Regions from separate parts of the Mesorhizobium sp. M2A.F.Ca.ET.043.02.1.1 genome, predicted to be linked through region 2. Evidence: predicted binding sites of a transcription regulator. Region 2 holds the regulator's gene; each other region holds the start of a gene.
The links. The regulator LexA, encoded in region 2, represses DNA repair genes until DNA is damaged. The targets are predictions, from matches to a motif close to TGTTCNNNNTGTGTTCNG.
Positions count from the first base shown of each region.

Region 1 (3,842 bases), 380 kb from region 2:
GGCGGCCGCATTTTGCGTGCAATCGGCGAGCTTGCCCGGAAGGCGCAGCTTGCGCACCGCGCTCTTGCGCGAGACTTCCTTTTCCTGGCGGCGGCGCACACGCTCGTCGGCGCGCGCGATGACCCATTCGAGAAGCTTCGAGGCTTCCTGCGGATTGTCGGCAAGCCAATGGTCGAATGGGTCGCGGATGGCGTTTTCGACGATGCGCATCGCCTCGATGGTCGCCAGCCTGTCCTTGGTCTGGCCGACGAATTCCGGCTCGCGAATGAACACCGACAGCATGCCGGCGGCCGAGATCATCACGTCCTCGGTGGTGATGATAGAGGCGCGCTTATTGCCGATCAGGTCGGCATAGGCGCGCAGTCCGCGCGCCAGCACATTGCGGAAGCCGGCCTCATGCGTGCCGCCTTCGGGAGTTGGAATCGTATTGCAGTAGGAGTTGAGGAACCCGTCGCCGCCGAACCAGGTCACCGCCCATTCCAGCGAACCGTGGCCACCCTGCTTGTCGCTCTTGCCGGCAAAAACCTCGCGTGTGACCTGGAACTCGTCGCCCAGCGTCGCCTTGAGATAGTCCTTCAGGCCGCCGGGGAAATGAAACTCGGCCTTGGCCGGCGTCTGGTCCTTCTCCTTGATCAGCGAAGGATCGCAGGTCCAGCGGATCTCGACGCCGCCGAACAGATAGGCCTTCGAGCGCGCCATGCGATAAAGCCGCGCCGGCTCGAAGGCGGCGCCCTTGCCGAAGATCTGCTCGTCGGGGTGGAAGCGGGTCCTCGTGCCGCGGCGGTTATGAACCTCGCCCAGATGCTCGAGGCCGCTGACCGGGACGCCGCGGGAAAAACGCTGACGGTAGAGCTGACGGCCGCGCGCGACCTCGACCTCGAGATGGTCGGACAGCGCGTTGACGACCGAAACTCCGACGCCGTGCAGGCCGCCAGAGGTCTCATAGACCTTGGAGTCGAACTTGCCGCCCGAATGCAGCGTCGTCATGATGACTTCGAGCGCCGGCTTCTTGAATTTCGGATGCGGGTCGACCGGGATGCCGCGGCCATTGTCGGTGACGGTCAGGAAGCCGTCGGCGGAAAGCTCGACATCGATGAAGGTGGCGTGGCCGGCCACGGCTTCGTCCATCGAATTGTCGATGACCTCGGCGAACAGGTGGTGCATCGCCTTGTCGTCGGTGCCGCCGATATACATGCCCGGACGGCGTCGCACCGGCTCGAGCCCCTCCAGCACCTCGATATCGGCGGCGCTGTAGCTTTCGCTGCCGTCGCGGGCGGCGGTCGAGCGCTTGGCGGCCTGCACCAGGGGATCGGCGGGGCGCGAGGGCGCGCGCACCGGCTGTGCCTGCTTTTCCATCTTGCCGAAGAGGTCGTTGCTGTCGTCCATGCTGGGCCTGGCGTCCGGTAATGCGAATCACGGCTCGATACTGCCACGCTTTTGGCGGGCGAACGAGTTCCTGTTCCGTTCAGGGATCAAACTGTCTCTTATTCCAAAACCATTCGATAACCAAGCCGGCCGAAATAGGGCGATCGGCGGGTCACGGGATTCCTGATTCTTTAACATTAACGCCTAGCGTGAGGCCCAAACCAACAAAAGACCACGGGCGTCAGGGGTTTCGTTGTGCGGGGCAGGGCCATAACCATGATCGGTATCGCAGCCGTCTTCGGCGCGATCTCGATCTTTGCGGCGGATTTTTGGGTCAAGAGCCAGGCAAAGGCTCAGTCCGAGATCAAGGTGGTCACGGTCGAAGCTCCGCAGCAGCCCAAGGTCGAATTCAAGACCATCGTGGTGGCTCAAGCGCCGCTGCGCTATGGAATGGAGCTCGGACGGCCGCAACTGGCCGAGATCCCGTGGCCGCAGGATTCGCTGCCGCAAGGCGCTTTCCCGACGATCGACAAGCTGCTTGCCGACGGCAGCCGCGTGGTGCTGTCCCCGATCGAGGTCAACGAACCGGTGCTGCTCACCAAACTATCGGGACCGAACGGTCGCGCCACGCTGTCCAACATGCTGTCGCCGGGCATGCGGGCCGTCACCATCCGCACTGACGAAATCGCAGGTGTCGGCGGCTTCGTCACGCCGGGAGACCGGGTCGACGTCGTCCTGACGCGCGATGCGGGCGACATCCAGGAAGTATCCAAAAACGCGCAAGGGGCGGCCGGCTCGACGGTCACCTCCGAGATTGTGGTCTCCGACGCCAAGGTGCTTTCGGTCGGGCAGGGCGCTGACGAGCGCAAGACCGAGCCGCAGGTCGCCAATTCCGTCACCATCGAGGTGACCAACGAAGGGGCGCAGAAAGTGGCGCTCGCCCGCACCGTCGGCACTTTGTCGCTGTCGTTGCGGTCCGCGGCTGACGCCAGTGCCAGCAAAAGCGGGCTTACGACGATCTCTTCCTTCGGCGGCTCGGTTGCCGCAAACGCCGAGGCAAGTGCGGCCTCGCTCATCAATGCGGTGACGAAGGACCAGGACGAGCCGAAATTCAGGACGGTGATCGTGACGCGCGGCGAGAAAGTCGAAGAATACAAGGTTCCTTCACGGGAACCGCCGCAGGAACTGCAGCAATAGCCGGTGGGGACCGGCGGGGACGGGACAAGATGTTCGGGTTTGATGCATTTCGGACGACCGGGGGATGGCGTCTTCTCGGCGCGATCGCGCTCGTGGCGGCTATGCTTGGCGCCGCCGCGCCGGCAAGGGCGGGCAATGACGTCGTCTATGTCTCGGCGAACAAGAACGCCTCGATCAAGGTCGCCAAGGGCAAGCCGAAGACGATCATGACGAGCGCCGCCTTCTACCAGATCGTCATCGGCGATCCGGAGATCGCCAACGTCAACCCGCTGACCGACAAGTCCTTCTATGTGCTCGGCAACAATCTCGGCACCACAGGCATCGCCCTGTTCGACCAGAACAAGCAGCTTGTCGGCACCATCGACATCGAGGTGACGCTGGATACTGACCAGTTGGCCAGCACCATCCGCGCCAGCGTGCCCGACGCCAAGATCAAGGTCGGCTCGGCAAACGGCCGCGTCGTGCTGTCGGGCGAGGCCGAGGATGCGGTCGCTGCAGATAAGGCCAGCAAGATAGCGTCGCGCTTTTCCGGCAACGAGGAAGTCATCAACTCGGTGAATATCTCGTCCTCGCAACAGGTGCAGCTCAACGTCCGCTTCGTCGAAATCAACCGCCAGGCCGGGCAGGATCTCGGCGCCAAATACGCGGCCAATTTCGCTTATGGCATCGGCAACCGCAAAGTCGTGCTTAACCCGGACGGGGGAGATGTGCCGGCTGCCGGAACGGGCGAGATCATCGGCAGCCTGCTGTCGAACGGCTTGTCGATCGACATCGCCATCAAGGCGCTGGAGGAACGCGGCCTGGCGCGGCGGCTCGCGGAGCCGAATCTGATTGCCCGCTCTGGCCAGACGGCGAGCTTCCTTGCCGGCGGCGAGTTCCCGATCCCGGTTTCCGAAGACAACGGCAAGATCAGCGTCACCTACAAGAAGTACGGCGTCGGCCTCGATTTCACGCCGACGGTGCTGAAGGACGGGCTCCTGAGCCTCGACATCGCGCCGGAAGTGTCGTCGATCGACCCGTCCGCTTCCATCCAGGTCAGCAGCGGCATTTCCATTCCAGCCTTCATCGTGCGCCGCGCCAGGACGTCGGTCGACCTCAAGAACGGCCAGAGCTTCATGATCGCCGGCCTTCTGCAGTCGCAGAACGACATCACGACATCGCGGGTGCCGGGGATCGGCAAGCTGCCGGTGCTCGGTCCGCTGTTCTCCTCGAAATCCTATCAGCGGCGCGAGACCGATCTGGTCATCATCGTCACGCCGTACCTGGTCAAGCCGGTCGAT
Region 1 covers NZ_CP034445.1:340,860-344,701, reverse strand. Annotated here, with positions in the region: gene parE (DNA topoisomerase IV subunit B) at 1-1,386, opposite strand, end outside; gene cpaB (Flp pilus assembly protein CpaB) at 1,642-2,562, shown strand; gene EJ068_RS01650 (type II and III secretion system protein family protein) at 2,664-3,842, shown strand, end outside.
Region 1: parE (DNA topoisomerase IV subunit B) is a predicted target of LexA. The motif match lies at 1,452-1,469, and genes of this name have one in related genera.

Region 2 (3,842 bases):
GAAAACTGGCGGTTGGCGTGGGCGGCGCCGCTGTGACCTCGCTCATCGCCGGCAGCGCGACATTGCTGTTTGCGATCTGGCATTTTCAGCGCGTGTCGCCGCTCAGCCTGCTGGCCAATCTGGCGGTCATGCCGATCGTCTCGCTGATTGTCATGCCGTTCGCCGTGTTGAGCGCGCTCGCCATGCCGTTCGGCTTCGACGGTCCCTTCCTCTATGTGATGGGCAAGGGCCTGACAGCGATGATCTCCATTTCGGCATGGATTTCCGAGCGCTCGCCAGTCGATGCCGTGGGATTGATCTCGATCCAGTCGGTGCTGCTGGCGACAATCGCGCTCGTCATCGCGACCATGGCCACCACCTGGCTAAGGCTTGCCGCTGTGCCCTTCGCGCTCGCCGCGCTGCTGGCCATCCCGCATGTGCGCACGCCGGATGTGCTGATCTCGGAGGACGCGCATCTCGTGGCGATGCCGATCGGTGGCGGCGAGCTTGCCGTCAACCGCGAACGCTCCAACGAGTTCACCACCGACAATTGGAAGCGGGCGCTGAAGGCCGAGGACATCGTACCGCCGGAGACATTTGCCAAGGATGCTCTCGATATCGCCGACCCGGTCGACCTGCCGCCAGGCTCGCCCTTCTATTGCACCGGCGACCTCTGCATTGGCCGGCATCCGTCCAGCGCGATCGTGGCGCTCGCCGAAAACCGCGACAGCGCACGGCCCGCCTGCGGCTTTGCCGACCTCATCGTCATCAACGATGCGACGGCCTACAATCCCTGCTGGGATCAGCGCGTGCTTGTCGTCACCAAGCGCCAACTGGCGCGTGACGGCAGCGCCGCCGTCTTCTTCGATCCACAATCGGCAACCGCGCGAGCAACCATCCAATATGCGGTCGAAAAGCCATATCGGCCCTGGCACGAGCAGCGCAAATACACGCGCGAGGCGAGGGGACTGCCGCCTTATGAAAAGCCTGAGAGGGCCAAGCCCTCGAAGCCGGATCAGTAGCGGCGGATCAGCCCGACGAGCTTGCCCTGCACCTTGACCCGATCCGGCCCGAAGATGCGGGTCTCGTAGGCCGGGTTGGCGGCCTCCAGCGCGATCGAGGCGCCCTTGCGGCGGAAGCGCTTGAGCGTCGCTTCCTCATCATCGACGAGCGCCACCACGATCTCGCCCGGGCTCGCCGTGTTGGCGTTTCGGATGATGACGGTGTCGCCGTCGAAGATGCCGGCCTCGATCATCGAGTCGCCCTTGACCTCCAGCGCATAATGCTCGCCGCCCATGATCATGTCCGGCGGGACCGAGATCGAATGCGTCTGGTGCTGAATGGCGTCGATCGGCACACCGGCGGCGATGCGGCCCATCACCGGAATGGACACGGCTGAAGCGGCGTCGTCATCATTGCTGGGTGTCGGCGTACGTGAGGGCGCTGCCGGCTTGACCTCTCGACTTAGATTGCCCTGGCCGCCCTGGATGACGCTTGGCGAAAATTTCTTCGCGGCGTTCAGGCCGGGAGCGATCGAGTCGGGCAGGCGCAAGACTTCCAACGCGCGCGCCCGGTTCGGTAGCCGGCGAATGAAGCCGCGTTCTTCCAGCGCCGTGATCAGCCGATGGATGCCGGACTTCGAGGCGAGGTCGAGCGCTTCCTTCATCTCGTCGAAGGATGGAGGGATCCCGCTCTCCTTCAGGCGTTCATGGATGAACATCAGGAGTTCATGTTGTTTGCGCGTCAGCATTGGCGGCCCCCACGGGTTCCGAAACCAGAATCAGAAAAACAAACCCAGAACAAACACTATCTGTTCCAGTTGTGTTCCGCAACCGTTTAAAGTTTAATGAATTTCTTAAGGCGGGCGAAAGAATGTTGCATCCGACGGTGCCTGGCCGCCACCGGTTGGGCTGTGTCATTGATTCCGCTCGATTTTGCAATTCTCCTTATGCTGAAATTGAGAGGCGACATCGTCGCGGAGGTGCTGAAGGGATCCAGTCAGCTGACCCAACCATGTACCGTAACGTGAACGAAACGAACTCAAAATGCCAACCTTGGCGACGATTCCGATCCTCAGCCTTTGCCGTCTATGGACCAGCTAACATAGGACAGAAGGTTCTTGCCGGGTTGCGGACGGTGATGGGACAACCGCCTTGGTCGCCGGAGGGATGTAGCGGCCTGGGTCGAAATGGAGGCGGTAGCACATGAGGGGAATTCCCGATCTTGCCGAGGTCGTGGCGATGGACGCCGCGGACCCGCTGCGCCCCTTGCGCGATCGCTTTGTTCTGCCGGAAGGGGTGATATACCTTGATGGCAATTCACTGGGCGCCGCTTCGATCAATGTCTTCAACGAGATCGAGACGGCCGCGAAGCAGGAATGGGCGCAGGATCTCATCCGTGCCTGGAACACCGCCGGCTGGTTCGACATGCCTGTCAAGCTGGGCGACCGGCTCGGGCGTCTGATCGGCGCCGCGCCTGGCCAGACGGTCGTATGCGACACCACCTCGATCAACATCTACAAGGTCCTGCATGCGGCGCTCGCGATGCGACCCGACCGCTCGGTGATCGTTGCCGAAGGCGACAGCTTTCCGACCGACCTCTACATGGCGGAGGGGTGTCCTCGAAACGCGGCCCGGCGCGGTGCTGCGGCTCGAGGGCGTCGATGCGCCGACGATCGAGGAACTGATCGACGACCGTGTCGCGGTCATCCTGGTCAACCACGTCAATTACAAGTCCGGCCGGTTGCGCGATATGGCGGCCCTGACCCGCAAGGCCCATGACGCCGGCGCGCTGATCGTCTGGGACCTCTGCCACACGGCCGGCGCCCTGCCGGTGGATCTCGACGGCTCGAATGCCGATTTCGCGATCGGCTGCACCTACAAATATCTCAATGGCGGACCGGGCGCGCCTGCCTTCATCTATGCCGCCACCCGCCATCATCCCGACATCAGCCAGCCGCTCAGCGGCTGGTGGGGCCATGCCCGACCGTTCGCGTTCGAGCAGGGTTATGCCGCCGGCACGGGCATCCGGCGATTCCTGTGCGGAACGCAGCCGATGCTGTCGATGCGGGCGCTGAAAGGTTCGCTGGATCTCTGGGACGAAGTCGACATGACGGCCGTGCGCGAGAAGAGCGTCGCGCTGACGGATCTGTTCATCCGCCTTGTCGAAGCTCGATGCGGCGCGTTCGGTCTTGAGCTAGAAAGCCCGCGCAACGGCGCCGAGCGCGGCAGCCAGGTGTCGTTCGCCCATCCACATGGCTACCAGGTGATGCGCGCCTTGATCGAGCGCGGCGTGATCGGCGATTTCCGCGCGCCGTCGACCGTTCGCTTCGGCTTCACGCCACTCTATGTCGGCTACCGGGATGTCTGGGCCGCCGTCGAGGTGCTGGAAGACATCCTGCGCACGAGCGCCTGGCAGGAAGCGCGCTATGCGATCAAGGAGGCCGTCACCTGACTTCGAATGGCATGCCGAACAAAGACAACTCGAAATCGATCCGATCGCTGGAGGGGCCGGTGCTGGGACACCGCATTGTCGACTGGGATGACGCCTACGCCAACGGCGCGAACATCGCTGGCGGCGACCGCTGGCCGGCGGCCTGGGACGGCCCAGCTCAGGCATTTCGCGAAAAGCTGTTGGCGCAGGGCAGGGCGCGGCTCGACATCGTCTATGGCGAGGCGCCGCGCAGCCGGTTCGATCTCTTCCTCCCGCCTGCCGCGCCGAAGGGGCTCGTCGTGTTCATCCATGGCGGCTACTGGATGGAATCGGACAAGACATCCTGGTCGCATCTGGCCGCCGGCGCTGTCGGCCGCGGCTTTGCCGTCGTCATGCCTTCCTATACGCTGTGCCCGCGAACCAGGATCGGC
Region 2 covers NZ_CP034445.1:6,657,300-6,661,141, reverse strand. Annotated here, with positions in the region: gene EJ068_RS32230 (ComEC/Rec2 family competence protein) at 1-1,001, shown strand, start outside; gene lexA (transcriptional repressor LexA) at 995-1,729, opposite strand; partial or broken gene kynU (kynureninase) at 2,184-3,432, shown strand; gene EJ068_RS32215 (alpha/beta hydrolase) at 3,492-3,842, shown strand, end outside.

Region 3 (3,842 bases), 3.2 Mb from region 2:
ACAGGTGTCCATGACCGGCTGCTGCGCCATGCGCTGGCCAAGGCCGGCGTGCCGTTCTCGCGGCACAACCCGGCGCACACCCACCACTATTCGAAGTCGACGCGCCGGCGCGCCAAGACCGATCCTCTCGATGCCAGGATGCTGAGCGACTATGGCCGTCGCTATAACCCTGAGGCCGAGCCGGCGCCGAGCGAAGAAGTCGAGCGGCTTCAATCGCTTGCCGGCCACCGCGATCATTTGGTCGAGATGCGGGCAGCGCTGAAGAAGCACCTCGCCGAGGCTTTCGAGGAGGCCGTCATTGCCGATCTGGAAGAGACGATCGCCTTCCTCGACACGCGTATCAAGGCGTTCGAGAGCCAGATTGCCGAAGTCATTCGTCAAAACCAGGACACCGCTCGCGACCATGCGCTGATGGTCTCCGTGCCCGGTGTCTCCAATGTCGGCGCGCTCTCTTTGCTGGCGCTCCTGCCCGAGCTCGGCCAGCGCTCACCCAAGGCGATCGCCGCGCTCGCCGGCCTTGCCCCGTTCGACAACAAGAGCGGCAAGCTCAGCCGCAGGAGCCAGATCCAGGGCGGGCGATCACGCGTGCGTCGCGCCCTCTATATGGCTGCCCTCACCGCCATCAGAACCTGTGAGCGCTTCAAGACCTTCTATACCGCACTTGCTGCCCGCTCAGGGTCCAAGAAACTCGCCATCATCGCCGTCGCAAGGAAGCTCCTGGTCGTCCTCAACGCCATCATGCGCGACAAAACCGCATTCGCGTGAACACAGTTGCCATGCCGTTACCTGAGCCGAAAAGCGCAGCGTGTCAGAATGTAGGGGATATTTGCGGTGTCGGGGGTATGCGTTCCGTTCTACACCGCGAGCTTGGTGTTGATGGAACGGCATGGATCCTAGGGTCTACGCGCGTCGCTTCGCTCCTTGCTTCGCCCTAGGATGACGAGGTGCATAGGATGAACGAGGTGCACTACCCCGCCGCCGCCTGCTCGGCGGCTTCCTCGATCCGCTCCATGTCGTCGTCCGACAGGCCGAAATGGTGGCCGATCTCGTGGATCAGGACGTGGGTGACGATGTCGCCCAGCGTCTCCTCGTTCTCGGCCCAGTAATCGAGGATGGCGCGGCGGTAGAGCGTGACGCGGTTCGGACCCTCGCCGGTCTGCGGGTTCCAGCGCTCGGCGATGCCGCGTCCCTCGAACAGGCCGAGCAGGTCGAAGGGCGTCTCCAGCGACAGGTCGTCCATGATCTCGTCGGTCGGGAATTCGGCGATCTGGATGACGATCTCGCCGGTGAGCTGGCGGAACTCGTCCGGCAGATGGGCATAGGCCTCCAGCGCCATGAGCTCCAGCTCGTCCATCGACGGCGAGAGCTGATCGTGCCAGGTGCGGGTCTTGTAGATGCGGGCCATGAAACGTCCTTTGATCCCGGCATATAGGCTTTCGCGGCTTTGGAGGCAAATGAGCCGGCTGGCCGTCCGCCTTCAGGGTAAAAGGCGAAGGAATAAATTCCTTCTGACTCTGCTTGACTCTTCCGGGCCCCTCTGGAATCTATAAGAACATAACAGGAACAATTTCTGCCGGAAGTGAACGTCATGGCGATGAGCGCCGTGGCGCGGGACACTGTTTTTGCCCTGCGCCGCCAGATCGCGAAGATCGAGGGAACGCTGCCCGAGCGCCTGCAGGCGCCAGTTGCTGCCACTGCGGATGCCGCCAAGTCGGATATGACGCTTGTCCGGCGCGGCCTCGCGGTGGCCTCGCCGGATGCCTTCCTGCGCACCGGCATCGACCGCCTCGACACCGCCCTTGGCGGCGGCCTGCCCAGGGCGGCGCTCAGCGAAATCCATGGGCTGGAGACCCGCGATGCCGGCGCGGTCGCCGGCTTCGCGCTCTCGCTCGTAAGCCTGATCCTCAAGGAGAAGCAGGGCCTGCCGATCCTCTGGGTCGGCACGTCGGAAATCTTTCACGAGGCCGGCCTGCCCTATGCCAGGGGCCTTCATGCCCTGTTCGGCATCGAGCCGGAACAACTGCTGTTTTCCGAGGCGCCGAAACTGCTCGACGCGCTGTGGATCGCCGAGGAGGCCGCCCGCATGACGGCCTTCGCCGCGGTCATCCTCGAAATACGCGGCAGCCCGCGGCTTCTCGACCTCACCGCCACGCGCCGGCTGCACGCCCGCGCCCAGAACGCCGGCCGTCCGCTGCTGTTGCTGCGCCAGGCCGGCGAGGCCGATCCAACCGCCGCCCCGGTGCGCCTCATCGTCTCGGCGGCGCCGGCGGCGAACCGCGAGACGGTCGCCGGACCGCTCGCCGGCTCGATCGGCCGCCCTGCCTTCAAGGTCGATATCGGCAAGAGCCGCACGGCCCTGCCCGGACAATTCACACTGGAGTGGAACCCAAATGAGCACGCTTTTGCGGAAAGAACAGAGAATCCTGTCGCTGTGGTTCCCGCATCTCAGCGCGGAGCGGATCCTGCGCCAGCGTCTGGGGCGGTCCTGGCGTTCCCGGCCCTCGCAGCACCTGCCTCTGGTGATCAGCCATCGCGACAACAACACCCAGCGCATCGCAGCCCTCGACGAGCGGGCTGAGGCGCTGAAGCTGAAACGCGGCATGGGCATTGCCGATGCCCGCGCCATGCACCCCTCGATCGATGTGGTCGAGGCCGACCCGGAGGCCGACCGCCGCCTGCTCGAAGGCCTTGCCGACTGGTGCGACCGCTACACGCCGCTGGTGGCGATCGACGCCGAGTACGGGCTGTTCCTCGACGTCACCGGCTGCACGCATCTGTTCGGCGGCGAGCGCGCCATGCAGGACGAGATCCTCACCCGCTTCTTCCAGCAGGGTTTCGATGTCCGCGCCGGCCTGGCCTCGACCCCTGGCGCCGCCTGGGCGGCGGCGCGCTTCCACGGCAACCGCATCGTGGCCGGCGGCGAGGAGGAGGCGCTGCTTGCGCCACTGCCATTGTCGGCGTTGCGCATCGCGCCGGAGACCCGCGCTCTCCTGGAAAGCGTAGGCCTGCGCACCGCCGGCGCGGTGATGGCGGCACCACGCGCGCCGCTCGCCCGCCGCTTCGGCGCTACTCTGCTTCTGCGCCTCGACCAGGCGCTCGGCCGGCTCGACGAGGCCGTGTCGCCGCGCCTTCCCGTCGCGCCGCTCTCGGTCGAGCGCCATCTTGCCGAGCCGGTCATGCTCACCGACAACATCGAGCGGCTCATAAGCCGGCTGGCGATCGCCCTGAAGACCGACCTCGAACGGCGCGGCGAAGGCGCAAGGACGCTGGCGCTGTTTCTCTTTCGCGTCGACGGCGCCGTCAGCCGCATCGCCGTCGGCACCTCGCGCCCGATGCGCGAGCCGCGGCTGATCCAAAGACTGTTCCATGAGCGGCTCACCGCGCTGGAGCAGAGCATCGACGCCGGCTTCGGCTTCGACCTGGTGCGGCTTTCCGTGCTGTCGGTCGCCGCCTTCGACTTGGTTCAGGGCGACCTCACCGGCGAGGCGGAGGATGATGACGCCGACATCGCGCTCTTCGCCGACCGCGTCCGCGCCCGCCTCGGCGAGGCCGCCGTGCTGAAGCCTGTGGTTGTCGAGAGCCATCTGCCGGAGCGCGCCGTCAAGAGCGTGCCTTTCGCCGAAGCGCCGCAAAGGCCCCCGCCGGCGGCCGGGCGGGCGGCGCCGCCCCGAACAGCCCCGCCGATGACCATCTATCCGCCGGAGCGGCCGGTGCGCCTGTTCCGCTCGCCCGAGCCGATTGAGGTGCCGGCGACCGAGATCCCCGAGGGGCCGCCGATGAATTTCCGCTGGCGGCGCGCGCTTTGCCGCGTCGCCCGCGCCGAGGGGCCGGAGCGCATCGCC
Region 3 covers NZ_CP034445.1:3,110,949-3,114,790, forward strand. Annotated here, with positions in the region: gene EJ068_RS14745 (IS110 family transposase) at 1-765, shown strand, start outside; gene EJ068_RS14750 (metallopeptidase family protein) at 968-1,405, opposite strand; gene EJ068_RS33310 (hypothetical protein) at 1,589-2,578, shown strand; gene EJ068_RS14760 (DUF6504 family protein) at 2,520-3,842, shown strand, end outside.
Region 3: EJ068_RS14750 (metallopeptidase family protein) is a predicted target of LexA. The motif match lies at 1,549-1,566, and genes of this name have one in related genera.

Region 4 (3,842 bases), 3.3 Mb from region 2:
TTCGCCGCCTCGTGCATGGCCTCGGCGTCGAGCCGTTTCGGCACCCACCAGACCTTGCCCTTTTCCAGGGCCGGCGGCGCGCGACGGTTGAGGATGCGATAGAGATAGTGGCGGCCGGTGGCGGAAAAGCGCGCGTCGAAATCATCGGCGACAACCGCCGCCTTGAGGATGGCGACGCGCGCGCCGACCGCCTGCAGATGGGCATTCACCGCATCGCGCACCTTGTCGCCCGGCCACGCTTTGGCAAGATCGACATGCGCCACTTGGGCGGTGGCGTGCACGCCGGCATCGGTGCGGCCGGCGGCCCGTATTCTTACGTCTTCGCCGCAGAACTTTTCGATCGCCTGCTCGATCGCCTGCTGCACCGAGGGCTGGTCGACCTGATGCTGCCAGCCCGCGAACTGGCTGCCGTCATATTCGATATCGAGCCGAAAACGCGGCATGCCAGCTTGTGCTTTGCCTTAGCCTAGGCGGCCAAGGCAGTGAAAGCGGAAGCGTAGACCAGCCTGCCGGTCTCGGGCGCATCGCCCCAGGCCAGCGCCTGCAGCGCCTCGCCCTGATACTCGCTGTCGAAATTTGCGGCGCGGCCATGGGTGTAGCCGAAGCGGCCGTAGTAGACGGGATCGCCCAGGACAACGGCCAGCGTCTCGCCGGCTTCCTTGAGGCGGATATGCGCCTCGCGGATCAGCGCACCGCCGATGCCGGTGCCGTGGAAGGAGGGTTCGACCGCCAGCGGCGCCAGGGCGACGGCCGCGAAACGCTTGCCGCCACTCTGCACGTAAAGCCTGGAAAACAGGATGTGGCCGACGACCTGGCCGTCTTCCTCGGCAACCAGCTCGACGACCGCGTCGCCGCCGGTGACCAGGGCATCGACCAGCCCGGCTTCCGCCTGCTGGCCAAAGGCATGTTCTTCGACGAGGCGGATCGCCTCGCGATCCCGCGGCGTCGCCGCGCGTATCGACATCATGCTCATGTCAGTTTCGTTCCTTTTGCGATCTTGGCGCCGCGCAAGAACTCCTGCGCGGCGGCAGGCTTTCCGCCCGCCCGTTGAACTTCGACCAGCCTGACCGCGCCCGATCCGCAGGCGACCGTCAGCCGGTCATCGAGAATTCCTCCCGACTCGCCGACGCCCTCCGAGAGCGCCGAGCGAAGCAGTTTCAGCCGCTCCATGCGGCCGCCAATTTCGACCTCGCACCACGCGCCCGGAAAGGGCGAGAGGCCGCGAATGTGATTGTGGACTTCGCCAGAAGGCCGCGTCCAGTCTACGCGTGTCTCCGATTTATCGATCTTTCGGGCGTAGGTCACCCCTTCCGCCGCCTGCGGGGTAAATGTCAGACAATTTATCCCCAACTGCGCGAGCGCCTCGACCATCAGCGAGGCGCCCTGAACCATCAGGCGGTCATGCAATTCGCCGGCCGTCATATCGGGTGCGATGGCGACTTTTTCAACCAAAGCCACCGGCCCGGTATCCAGACCCTCTTCCATCTTCATGACCATTATGCCGGTCAAGGCGTCGCCCGCCATGACGGCGCGCCGGATGGGAGCAGCACCACGCCAGCGTGGCAAAAGCGAGGCATGGCCGTTGAGGCAGCCGAGCCTCGGCGCGTCCAGAATGGCTTTCGGCAGCAGCAATCCATAGGCGACGACCACGGCGACATCGGCCTGCAGGGCCGCGAATGACACCTGCTCGGCTTCGCCCTTCAGCGATGTCGGCGTCCGCACTTCAAGCCCCAGCCGCTCGGCCTCGCGCTGCACCGGCGACGGCGTCAGTTCCAGCCCGCGCCGGCCGGCGGCACGCGGCGGCTGCGTGTAGACGGCCGCGATCTCGTGACCGGCTTCGGCGATGGCGCGCAAGGTCGGCACGGAAAAGTCCGGCGTGCCCATGAAGATGACGCGATGCGGCATGAGGTCCTGCGATCCTGTCTTACGGGAGGCTCAAGTGCTCGCGCGGCCGAAACGGCCCTCAGCCCACCATCTTGCCCGGCGCCTTGTCCTTGGCGAGCTTCTTGAACTTGCGCACCACCATGTCGCGCTTCAGCTTCGAGATGCGGTCGATGAACAGCACGCCGTTGAGATGGTCGATCTCGTGCTGCAGGCAGGTGGCCATTAGGCCTTCCGCCTGTATCTCCTGCAGCTTACCCTCGCGGTCGAGATATTTCACCCGCACGGAAGCCGGGCGCTCGACCTCGGCATAATAATCGGGAATCGACAGGCAGCCTTCCTCATAGACGGAACGCTGGTCGGAACTCTCGAGCACTTCGGGATTGATGAAGACATGCGGCTGAGGCTCCTCGCCTTCCTTGGCGAGGTCGATGACCAGGAGCCGACGAGGCTCACCGATCTGGATCGCCGCAAGGCCGATGCCCGGCGCGTCATACATGGTCTCCAGCATGTCGTCGGCGAGCTTGCGCAAATCGGCATCGACGCGCTCGACCGGCTTGGAAACCTGGCGCAGGACGGGATCGGGAAGGATGATGAGCGGCTTGATCGACATGGCGTCTCACCTAAGACTTCGCTGGAGAAGCGTCAACGGGGGCAGCTTTTCCCTGCTCACGTTTTGATCTGTGCCGGCGATGCGAATCGGTTATGCTGCGCACATGAACGACATGACCTCCATCCTTTCGCAGCCGGTCGCGCGGCTCGGCGCCACCACGGTCACGCTCGGCCAGGCGCTTGGTATCGTCGCTGTCGTATTCGTCGTGCTGTTCGCCGCGCTCGTCATCGCCCTGTGGCGCGCCGCCAAGGCGCGCGCGGTCGCCGCGGCGGAAGCGGCCGACCATGCCCGTGACACCGAGGCGCGGATGGCCGACATCATGCAGGCGCAGGCCGAGATGCAGGGGCGCATGGGCGCGATCGCCGACGTCTTCGGCGCCAGGCAGGCGGAGCTTACGCAATCGCTCGGGCAGCGGCTCGACGCCATGACCGGCCGCATCGGCCAGACCATGGCCGAGCAGACCAAGTCGACGCATGAAAGCCTGGCCAAGCTGCAGGAGCGGCTGGCGGTGATCGACACCGCGCAGGGCAATATCCAGTCGCTTGCCGGGCAGGTCGTGCAGCTGCAGGCGATCCTCTCCAACAAGCAGACGCGCGGCGCCTTCGGCCAATCGCGGATGGAAGCGATCGTCGCCGACGGGCTGCCGCACGGCGCCTATGAGTTCCAGGCCAGCCTCAGCAATGGCAGCCGGCCAGACTGCCTGGTGCGAATGCCCAACGGCGCGCCGATGCTGGCCATCGACGCCAAGTTCCCGCTGGAAGCGTGGAACTCCATCCGCGCCGCCGAGGGCGCCGACATGCAGAAGGTGGCGGCGCAGGCCTTTCGGCGCGACATCGAGGTTCATATCCGCGATATCGCGGAAAAATACCTAATCCAGGGCGAGACGCAGGACACCGCCTTCATGTTCGTGCCTTCGGAATCGGTGTTCGCGGAAATCCACGAGAATTTCGAGGCGGTGGTGCAGAAGGCGCACCGCGCCCGCGTCGTCATCGTCTCGCCGTCGCTATTGATGCTGTCGATCCAGGTTATCCAAGCGATCCTCAAGGACGCCCGCATGCGCGAGCAGGCGCATCTGATCCAGGGCGAGGTCATCCGGCTGATGGAGGATGTGGCCAGGGTCGACGAGCGGGTGCGCCGGCTGCAGACGCATTTCGGCCAAGCGGCCAAGGACATCGACGACATTCTGGTCTCGACGTCGAAGGTCACCAAGCGCGGCCAGAAGATCGAGGCGCTGGAATTCGCCGAGGGCGAGACCGAGGCGCCGCGCCCGGCGAAGGCCGAAGGCGGCGCGCGTGTGGCGGACACCAAGACGGGCCAGTTGAGGCTCAGGGTCGTCGAGGACGCCGAA
Region 4 covers NZ_CP034445.1:3,318,819-3,322,660, reverse strand. Annotated here, with positions in the region: gene truA (tRNA pseudouridine(38-40) synthase TruA) at 1-443, opposite strand, end outside; gene EJ068_RS15805 (N-acetyltransferase) at 467-973, opposite strand; gene fmt (methionyl-tRNA formyltransferase) at 970-1,905, opposite strand; gene def (peptide deformylase) at 1,964-2,494, opposite strand; gene EJ068_RS15790 (DNA recombination protein RmuC) at 2,598-3,842, shown strand, end outside.
Region 4: EJ068_RS15790 (DNA recombination protein RmuC) is a predicted target of LexA. The motif match lies at 2,548-2,565, and genes of this name have one in related genera.